DNA from 3 places in the Methylibium sp. T29-B genome. Region 2 is predicted to be linked to each of the others. Evidence: riboswitches for the same ligand, from Rfam matches in the RefSeq annotation. Region 2 holds a riboswitch; each other region holds the start of a gene.
What was found. Region 2 has a riboswitch for cobalamin ahead of Y694_RS06415 (bifunctional adenosylcobinamide kinase/adenosylcobinamide-phosphate guanylyltransferase). Riboswitches for the same ligand answer to the same signal wherever they lie in the genome.
Positions count from the first base shown of each region.

Region 1 (3,267 bases), on a different contig from region 2:
GCGCGGTGCCTCGGGCTTCGAGGCGGGGTCGTGGTAGGGGCTCGCCGGGTCGAACTGGGTCGCGTCGGTGTGCGCGACGGAAGCCACCTCGGCCAGCCCGGCGATGCCCGGCTGCGGGCACGACGAGTGATAGAACAGCACGCCGTCGCCAGGCCGGAAATCGTCGCGCATGAAGTTGCGCGCCTGGTAGTTGCGCACGCCGGTCCACGGCAGCTTGCGGCCCGGCGCGCGCGCCAGGTCGTCGATCGAGCACTCGTCGGGCTCGGACTTCATCAGCCAGTACGCCATGGCGGCAGCAGGTCGGGAAGGGCAACGGGGAAAGGTGTCCGCCGCGAACCGGGAGTCGCATTCCTGAACCCAGGGGAGTTCAGGTGGGCGAGGTCAACGAAGCTTCGGGTTCATCTGACGCGAGACGATCACGCCCGCTTCGCAATGTTCCAAGCCCGGGCTCATATGAGCATCGGTTCAAGGAAATATAAAACTCCCGCGAACGCGACGGACGAGATCAGTGTACGCCGCCAGCGCTGACGAACCGGCGTTTCAGAGCAATTGACCGTCGCGCCCGAGGGTCTCGTCGATGCGCCCAATCAGGGCCTCGATGTCGATGCCGTGTGCAGGGTCCGGCGCGGCCTGCCCGGCGCTGCGCGCCGGAGTCGCCGCCGCCAGCGGCCGCTCGGCCAGCTGGTAGGCGAGGTTGAGCGCGGCGAGCACCGCGATACGCTCGCGGGCGCGCACCTTGCCGGCGTCGCGGATCGCGCACATCTCCTGGTCCACGTTGCCCACGGCCTCGAGCAGGGCCCGTTCGCCGCCGTCGGGGCAGCCGAGGATGTAGCTCTGGCCCATGATGGTGACTTCGAGCTGCTTCATTCGGCGGTCTTTCCGGTCTCCGGGCCGGCCTCGGCGACCGGTTCGCTGGCCGGCAGGCGATCCAGCAGGGCCTCGACGCGCTGGCGGGCGGCGGCGAGGCGGGAGCGCAGCGAGTCGCGTTCGGCATTGACGCCGGCCAGCTGCTCCAGGGTCAGCGCGTGCGTGCGCTGGAGTTCCTGGTGCCGCAGCAGCAACCGCTCCACGCGTTCGGCCAGTTCTTCGATCGTCGCCATGCCTCTCCTCACTGCACGCGTCGATTGTAGGGGGCGGCCCGGGCCGCGCTTACACTGCAGGCTGTTGGTGCTCATGCCGGCGTTCACGCCGGCGCAGTTAAACGGGAAGCAGAGGAGGGGGACCCACCGGGTGCTCCTTCAGCCTGCGCTGCCCCCGCAACGGTCAGCGGACGAAGCCAGAACGCCTGCGTTCACGTTTCCGCTCTCGCGCACATGCCACTGGAGTCTCCGGCTCTGGGAAGGTCGCGAGGGTCGTTCCGCCAGCCCGGATACCGGCCAACGGGAGGCGTGCTGCGCAAGCGGCGCGTCATGAGGTGGGCGCCCGCGGGGAAGCTGGCGCGCACGATTTCATCGTTGGTCATTCCATGATTGCCACTCCCTTCGAGGCCACCGCGCCTCGCATTCCTGTTCGCCTCGGGGCGCTGCCGCATGCGCCGTTGTTGATGCTGTCGCTGCTGGGCTTCGCCAGCGGCATCGCGAGCGCGCAATCCGCGCCCGTCACCGAGGCGGGCAAGCTGCCGCCGGTGCTGGTCACGGCCAGCCGCTTCGTCGAGGACTCGGCGACGCTGCCGTACGGTGTCAGCGTGCTGACCGCCCAGGACATCGCCGACTCGGGCGTGTCCACGGTGAACGAGGCCGTGATGAAGCTGCTCGGCGTGCCCGGTCGGCTCGACCTCTACGGCGGTGGCGACTACGCCCTCGACCTGCGCGGCTTCGGCACCACGTCCGACAACAACCAGGTCGTGATCCTCGACGGCATCCGCATCAACGAGGGCGACCTCGGCGGCACGCGGCTGGCCGGCATCCCGATCAATTCGGTCGAGCGCATCGAGGTGCTGCGCGGCAGCGGCACCGTGCTGTACGGTGAGGGCGCCACGGGCGGCGTGATCATCGTCACCACCAAGGCGGGTCACGGAACAGCTCGCCGCAACCGGGCCAGCGTGTACGCCGCCGCCGGCAGCGATCGCCTGCGCGACCTGCGCGCCGACGCCACGCTCGAGGCCGGTGGCTTCTCGCTGGATGCGGCCGCCAACCGCCGCACGACCGACAACCATCGCGACAACTTCCGTTCGGAGACGGAGGGCGCATCGCTCACCGGCCAGTGGCGCAACGACTGGCTGCGCGTCGGCCTGCGGCATGCCTACGACGACCTCGACACCGGGCTGCCCGGCGCGCTGACTGCGGCGCAGTATGCCGCCGACCCGAGCCAGACCACCGCACCGAACGACCACGCCGATATCCGCAACACGCGCAGTGGCGTGTTCGCCGAGGCCGATCTCGGCGGCGACTGGCAACTCGGCCTTGACGCCGGCTGGCGTGACAAGGAGCTGCGCAGCCGCAACGGGGCCTTCGCCTACGACTACGACGTCGACGCGAAGAACTACTCGCTGCGGGTGCGCAACCGCACGCAGTTCGCGTCGGTCGTCAACGCGGTGGTGTTCGGCGTGGATCGCAACGAATGGGAACGCACGGTGCTGGGCGCCTTCGGCTCGGTGGGCGAGCAGTCCTCGACCGGCTACTACCTGAAGGACGACCTCACGCTGAGCGGCGGCACCCGCCTGAGCGCCGGCGTGCGCACCGAGCGCATCGAGAAGGCGGTCAGCAGCACGGTCGACCGCATCGACGACCGCCAGCGCGCCTGGGAACTGGGCGTGCTGCAGCCGCTGTCCGAGAACAGCGCGGTCTACGGCCGGGTCGGCCGCAGCTTCCGCCTCGCCAACGTCGACGAGTTCAGCTTCACCAATCCGGCCGTGCCGCTGCGGCCGCAGACTTCACGCGACACCGAACTGGGCGTGCGCTGGCGTGCTGCCGGCCGCAGCGCCGAGCTGCGCGTCTACCGCAGCTCGCTGAAGAACGAGATCGGCTTCGATCCCAACGGCGTCGGACCGTTCGGGCCGTTCGGCGCCAACGTCAACTTCGACCCGACGCGCCGGCAGGGTGTCGAGCTCGAACTGGCGCAGGCGCTGACCGAGGCGCTGAACCTGCGCGTCAACGGCGCGCTGCGGCGGGCCCGTTTCACCGAGGGCGCCTACGACGGCCAGGATGTGCCGCTGACACCCGAGCGCACGCTGTCCCTTCGGGCCGACTGGACGCCCGCGCCGGCGCACAAGCTCGATGCGATCGTGAACTACGTGTCCTCGCAGAGCCCGGACTTCGCCAACGTCTG
Region 1 is NZ_AZSN01000123.1:1,295-4,561, reverse strand. It holds gene Y694_RS16250 (EVE domain-containing protein) at 1-288, opposite strand, end outside; RNA gene ssrS (6S RNA) at 322-503, opposite strand; gene Y694_RS16245 (cell division protein ZapA) at 541-867, opposite strand; gene Y694_RS16240 (hypothetical protein) at 864-1,100, opposite strand; cobalamin riboswitch at 1,149-1,396, shown strand; gene Y694_RS16235 (TonB-dependent receptor) at 1,466-3,267, shown strand, end outside.
Region 1: it holds a riboswitch for cobalamin, as region 2 does, so the genes downstream of both, Y694_RS16235 (TonB-dependent receptor) here and Y694_RS06415 (bifunctional adenosylcobinamide kinase/adenosylcobinamide-phosphate guanylyltransferase) in region 2, are expected to answer to the same signal.

Region 2 (3,267 bases):
ACCCACGTCCAGGTGCTGCGCTCGGTGCCAGCAGCGGGCTCCCAGGCAGCGTCATCGTGATGGTGTTCATTCTCGGCAGCGGCAGCATGTTCGTGCGCCACCGCCGCCACCGGCGCGGCTTTTTGGTCTTCGAACACCTCGGCGGCCAGGATGAGGGGCACCGCCTGCCAGCGCTGCACCGCGAACTGCACGCTGCCGACGAACAGGGCTGCGACTAGCGCACACCAGATCAAACGTTGGAACAACATGGCAGTCTCCTGTCAGTGGCAGGGTTTGACGGTGATGTGGCGCACGTCGTGCGCAGCGTTGTGCGCCAGCGGACTGTCGGCAAACGCGACGCCGTACAGCACCGCCATGCCGAGTGCCCCGGCAGCAGCGAGTTGGCGCAACACACCGCGCACCGCGGTGTGGGTGGGCGTTGAAGCGGGAACGTAGGTCGGCATGTTCATGAATGGTTCCTTGGGTGAGTGGGCTGGCGGGCTATTGCGACCGTGGCACTGCGCCCCTGGGCGCCCCGGTGTTTGTGTGTTTCGACCCGCAGGCGGGTAGCAGCGCGCAGCAACGCAAAGCGTTGGTCGCGGTCATTCCTTCACCTTCATCTCGATGCCGGCCACCATCAGCGTGACGCGCTCGCAGAAGGTGGCCACGAGCTGGTGCAGTGTGCCCAGCGCATCAAGATAGCGGCGCACCTCACTGCCCAGCGGTGCCACGCCCATGCCGATCTCGTTGGACACCAGTACCACAGGCCCCATTGCATTGCGCAGGGCATCGCACAGGTCCGCCTGCTGCTGAAGCCAGGTCGGCTCATCCAGCCGCGGCCCCACCATCGGCATCAATCGCTGCGTCAACCACACGGTCAGGCAGTCGACGATCACGAGCCTCTGGGGTGCGCACCACTCGCGCAACGCAGCCGGCAGATCGTCTGACACTTCCAGGGTCTGCAGATCCGGGACGTGCAACGCGCGCTGCTCACGGTGACGCGCGATGCGTTCGCGCATCTCGTCGTCACCGGGCGTTGCCGTCGCGATCAACAGCGCGCGTTGCCCGGAAACTTGCAGCCAGTCTTTCGCGCGCAACTCCGCACAACGAGACTTGCCGCTCTTGCCGCCGCCGAGGATCAGCTCGTGCATGTGCAGGCCTCAACGCCCACAGCAGCGCAGCATGACGAAGGCCGAATGCGACCTGAAGAGAATACGAGCCATGATGGAACCGCCGTGCCAACCGTGCTCGCCCGCTTCCCCGCGGGCACGCACCTCAAGGTGCGCCGTCTACACGGCGCACCGCCTCGTTGGCCGGTATCCGGGCTGGCGGAGACGACTCGTGTTCCCTTCCCAGGCGACACCGCTTTCGCAGCGCGCACCCAGTGGGTTGTAGACACGAGCGGTGAGCACAAGGCTCACGTCCGCTTACCGTTGCGGGGGCAGCTCAGGTTGGGGCGGTGCCGCAGATCCGCTTTGAACTACGGCGCTGCCCTTCCTGATTCCCGTTGAACTGCTTTGGCTGGAAAGCCAAAGCGAGCACCAACGCCTTCATGATAGCGGAAGGCCTTTAGTCGTGACCGCGGTCGGTAGCTGGATCCTCACGCAATCTTATCGACGATGTGTCTCGAGTCCCCATGGATGCGCATCTACTTGGTGGCGCATTACACCAAGGCTTTCGGCACACGGCGCCTTCTGAGTCCACTTCCGGGCGCTTCTTTGAATGCTTTGGATTACAGCTCGGGGTCGTCAGCTGCACAAAGCGCGGCCCCAGCCGACGGGTCAGCGCATCGCCCCTTTGCCGACGTTCCACGTCCGCAGCCGGTTCCGGTTCGGTCCACCAGCGGGGTCACGCTTCATCGGTCAGGCTGGGCTGCCACCCTGCCGGCAGCGCGCTCGACCAGCACGTCCGCATACCTCTCGAGGTTGAACCTGAACGTGCCGCGGAAGTTGATGTGCGAGAAGTGCGCCGGCCCGATTCGCCGCAACCAGTCCTCCTCGATCCCGACGCCATCACCTTTGAGGCGGGCCACGACGCCGTCCATGCGGTTCGTGTTCCAGGCCAGCACGATGTTGGTCAGCAGCGCATGAGCGCCTGAGATGGCCACCATCTCCTGCCGCCGCCGGCCTCGGTCATGCGCCACGTGTCCGCCGTGGATCGCTCGTTGCAACTGGTGCACCGATTCGCCTCGGTTGAGCAGCGTGTGAATCTCGCGCCGATAGTCCGGGATGGCCAGGTAGTCGCACAAGAACAGCGTTCGCAGCAAGCGCCCCAGGTGTTCCGCGGCGCGATGCAGCGGATCGCCGACGGCGGCCGAGCCCAGGCCGTGGATGGCATGCGCCGCAGAAACCTTGCCGGCCCGAATGGAGGCGACCAGGCGCACCAGGTCGTCCCATCCACGCTCGATCGCCTTGACCGATATCCTGCGCACGGTGACGACTTCCAGGCTCTCCGGCACCGGCCACCCCCTGGGCACGAACAGCTTGCGCTCCCTCAGGTCCTGCAGACGCGGGCACAGGTCGAAACCCAGCAGCTTGGCGATCGCCATGGCCACGTTCGTGACGCCATGCGTATCCACGGCCAGCAACGAGATGCGGATGCGGTCCTCGGCGCGGTTGTGCTGCTCGACACCCTCGACGGCCACGCCGGCCTGTCGTTCGTTCAGCACAATGGGCTGGTCGTAGAACAAACCCCAGCGGTCGCGAACGTGCGTGTACATGCCGGCGGCATACGTGCGCCGCCGCGGGTCCACCCGTGCTGTCCACAAGTGCCGGCTGGCGTCCAAGGCCATCATGTCGGCCGAACCCTTGCTGCCGTCACCCCACAAAGCGGCGATCGGCACGGCGTTCTGGTACTCCGAGACACGTTCGTTGGCCCGGCGCAGCCTGCCGCTGAACTCAATGGCCCGCATCGCCGTGGCGATGTGCGCCGCGTCGATGCCCGGGATCATCGAGCCCACGCCCTTGGCGTCGATGTCGGTGCCGTGGGCAAGGAGGGCGCCATAAGCGGCCAACAGCTCGTTGCTTGACGAGGGTCGGCGGGCCAGCAACGCCTCGCTGAAATGCGTCGCCGCGTCGACCTCCATCAGTAGGTCTGGAAGCTGCACCTGGCCAATGTGTTTGAAGACGGCCTCCCTTGTCTTTCGCGGCTCGACCTCTTCGTCCAGCGGACGAATCGGCGGCAGGTGCAGCAGCTTGTCGGCGCCGATCTCCACGTGTCCCTGATCGGCGGCCTCGGCCAGCGCCGACAGGCCCACGGACATGCCGGCCAGGATAGGCTCCAGAAACG
Region 2 is NZ_AZSN01000025.1:33,461-36,727, forward strand. It holds gene Y694_RS06405 (CbtA family protein) at 1-248, opposite strand, end outside; gene Y694_RS06410 (CbtB domain-containing protein) at 261-449, opposite strand; gene Y694_RS06415 (bifunctional adenosylcobinamide kinase/adenosylcobinamide-phosphate guanylyltransferase) at 582-1,130, opposite strand; cobalamin riboswitch at 1,273-1,540, opposite strand; gene Y694_RS06420 (Tn3 family transposase) at 1,835-3,267, opposite strand, start outside.

Region 3 (3,267 bases), on a different contig from region 2:
AGGGCTTGTCGGCGAGGTTGTCGATGCGCGCTTCGAGCGTGAGGCCCTGCATCAGCGACTTGCCGAGGTAGACGTTGACCAGCCCGTAGCCGCCCAGCACCTGCGTGTTGGCAGCGTTCTCGTAGCGCAGCCCCGCCGCCTGCACCTCGGTGCCCACCGTCCAGCCGGCCAGCAGCGTCTCGGCGCCAAAGGTCGCCAGCCGCTTGGCGCGGCGCTGCAGGATCTTGTCGGTGTCGAGGTTGCGCGGGTCGTGCCAGTCCAGCGAGCCGCGCAGCGTCAGGCCGGCCACTTGGGTGCGGCCCGCGAGCGTCACGCCTTCCAGTCGGGCGTGTCCGACGATCTGGTAGCAGCCGAACGCGCTGACGCAGGCTCCCGGCGAGCCGAAGGCGATCAGGTTGGTGATCTTATTGCGCCACGCCGTGAGGCTGGCCTCGCTGCCCGCGGCGGCCCAGCGCAGGCCCAGCTCGACGTTGCGGCCCGATTCGGGCACCAGCGAGGCGTTGCCGTATTCGCTGAAGCGCTGGTACAGCGTGGGCACGCGGAACGACGTAGCGGCCGATGCCGTCACGCGCCATTGCGGCATGAACACCCAGCCCCAGGCCAGGCTGCCGGTGCTCTTGCCGCCGAACTCGCTGTCCTGGTCGCGGCGCACATGCGCCTGCAGGCTGTGGTCGCCGAAGTCACCGCGCCAGCCCAGGCCGATGGCGTCCTGATGGCGCTTGCCGCCAAAGGCCGCGCCAAAGGCGGTGGCGGGATTGAACAGCTCGTCGCTGCGCCGCTCGACCGTGCCGGTGAACCAGTTGCTGCCCACGCGCCGCTCGTGCAGCAGCGTGACGTCGTCGAGCGTGGTTTCCGTGCGGTAGAAGCTGGGCTGCGTCTCGTAGGTGCTCTTGGTCTGGCCCAGCTGCAGCCGGGTCGTCGCGTCGGGGTTCCACTTGCCTTGCCAGGCCACGTTGGCGGTGCGCAGCGTGTGGCGGTTCTGGTCGTCGGTGGTGGCCGAGCCGTCGTAGCCGGACTTCAACTTGCTCGCGAGCAGCGACGCATCGATGCGGTGTTCGGCGTTGATCTGGTAGCCGACGCGCCCCTGGACGGAACTGCGCGTCTAGCCGTCCTTGTCGGGGTTGTGGCCGAACGCTCCGGGTTTGGTGGCATCGAAGCCGTCGCTGCGGCCGTGCGCAGCGGACAGGGAGTAGTTCAGCGCATCGGCCGACTCGCTGACCCCGACCTGCCCTTGCACCGTGTTGTAGGAGCCGAGCGTCAGCGAAGCCCTGGAGCGCACGGGACCGCTGCCCCGCTTGGTGAAGAGCTGCACGACGCCTGCGACGGCATCGGAGCCGTACACCGCGGCCGCCGGCCCGCGCACGAGCTCGATGCGATCGATCTGATCAAGCGGGATCTGTTCCCAGGCGGCGCCGCCGGTGGACTGCGAGTCGACGCGCACGCCGTCGATGTAGACCGCGGTGTGGCGCGTTTCGCTGCCGCGGATGAAGAGGCTCGTGGATGTGCCCGGGCCGCCATTGCGGGCGAACTCGATGCCGGGCAGGCGTGCCAGCAGATCGGCCACGCCGATGACGCCGCTGCGCTCGATGTCCTCGTGGTCGATGACCGAGATGTCGGCCAGCACGGAAGAGATTGGTTGCGGCGTGCGGTTGGCCGTGACCACGACCCGCTCGAGGGTTGCGGGCGACGAAGCCTGAGCGAAGGCGCAGGGTGAAGCGAAGAGAGGGGAGAACGGGACGAGAACGGCGACGGCGCGAAGCGCACGGCCAGAGGCAGTCGATGTCATGGCGAAAGAAGATGAGCCAACCGCGCCCTGCCGCTTCCCCGCGGCCTTGCGCCTTACGGCGCGCCGACTGCGCGGAGCGCCACCTCGTTGGCCGGTATCCGGCTGACGGAGACTACCCGTGACGCCTTCCCAGATCGCATCGCGCGAGGCGATGCACACCCAGTGGCATTGAGTCACGAGCCGACAAGCCGGATCCATGATGGCTTGCCGTCCGCTTACCGTTGCGGGGGCAGCTCAGGTTAGGGGCCGGCCATGCGGGCCATTCCCTCCCTGATTCCCGTTGAACTGTCTCAGCGGAACGCCTTGACGAGCACCAACGCTATTAGTGTATACCGTACTCGCAAAATCAAGCAAGTAGCCCTACGCTCGGGCTCGATTCGGGACGCTCGACTTGGTTCAGCCAAGAGCTGTAGCTTGGGATGAAGTGCATGTGCCAGCGCGGGCGCGCTGCCACCCAGGCCCTGACCTTGGGATGCTTGTGGCTGCTGTAGTTGTCAACGACGCAGTGCACGTCGAGCTCGGTCGGCACGGCCTTGTCGATCGAGCGCAGAAAGGCCAAGAACTCCTGATGCCGATGGCGCGGATTGCACTCGGCCAGGATCGCCCCGTTGAGCACGTTCAAGGCCGGAAACAGTGTGGTTGTTCCGTGGCGAACGTAGTCGTGCGTGACGCCCTCGACATACCCGAAGCTCATCGGCAGAAGCGGCTGCGCACGCTCGAGCGCCTGGCATTGACTCTTCTCGTCGACGCACAGCACCAAGGCGTTGTCGGGCGGGTTCAGGTACAGGCCCACGACGTCGCGCAGCTTGTCAATGAAAGACGGATCGGTGGACAGCTTGAACGACTCGCTGCGATGCGGGTGAAGGCCCAGCAGCTTGAAGTAGCGAAGCGATGAACGCTCGTGGGCGAGATCGTCGTCTCCGCGGCGATGCTGCGCACGCTCCAGTGCGTCGCCCCACCGGCGGGTTTGGTGTGCAGCATCTTGGTGATCAGTTCAGCGACTCGTTCGTCATCGATGGTGCGCGGCTTGCCGGGACGAAGCCGGTCGTACAGGCCGTTGATGCGACGCTCGATGAAGCGGCCTCGCCACTTGCCGGCCGTCGCGCCCGTGATCTGCATGCGCTCGGCGATCTGGCTGTTCGGCTCGCCCTCGGCCGCAGCCAGCACGATGCGCGCGCGCAGCGCCAGCGACGCGGGAATCGAGCGCGAGCGCGCCATCGAACTCCGCTGAGAACGTTCGGCCTCGGTGAGCACGAGTTCAGCCTTCGGTCGTGCCGTCGGCATGTCGGAGTCTCCTGCCCCAAAGATACCGAAAGCCGACGCAAGACATATGCCACGCATTAACGGAACGGGACACTGATATGGTCGCTTTAGTCAATCTGTTGATGGATTCATAGGCAAGCGGCCTGGGGTGATGCGGCACAAGTCTGTTGCTGCGACGATGGATCAGACTGATATCCGTGGGTTGGTCACCACCGTGC
Region 3 is NZ_AZSN01000050.1:187-3,453, reverse strand. It holds gene Y694_RS25750 (TonB-dependent receptor domain-containing protein) at 1-1,021, opposite strand, end outside; gene Y694_RS25745 (TonB-dependent receptor) at 1,103-1,663, opposite strand; cobalamin riboswitch at 1,858-2,119, opposite strand; partial or broken gene Y694_RS10180 (IS630 family transposase) at 2,169-3,070, opposite strand.
Region 3: it holds a riboswitch for cobalamin, as region 2 does, so the genes downstream of both, Y694_RS25745 (TonB-dependent receptor) here and Y694_RS06415 (bifunctional adenosylcobinamide kinase/adenosylcobinamide-phosphate guanylyltransferase) in region 2, are expected to answer to the same signal.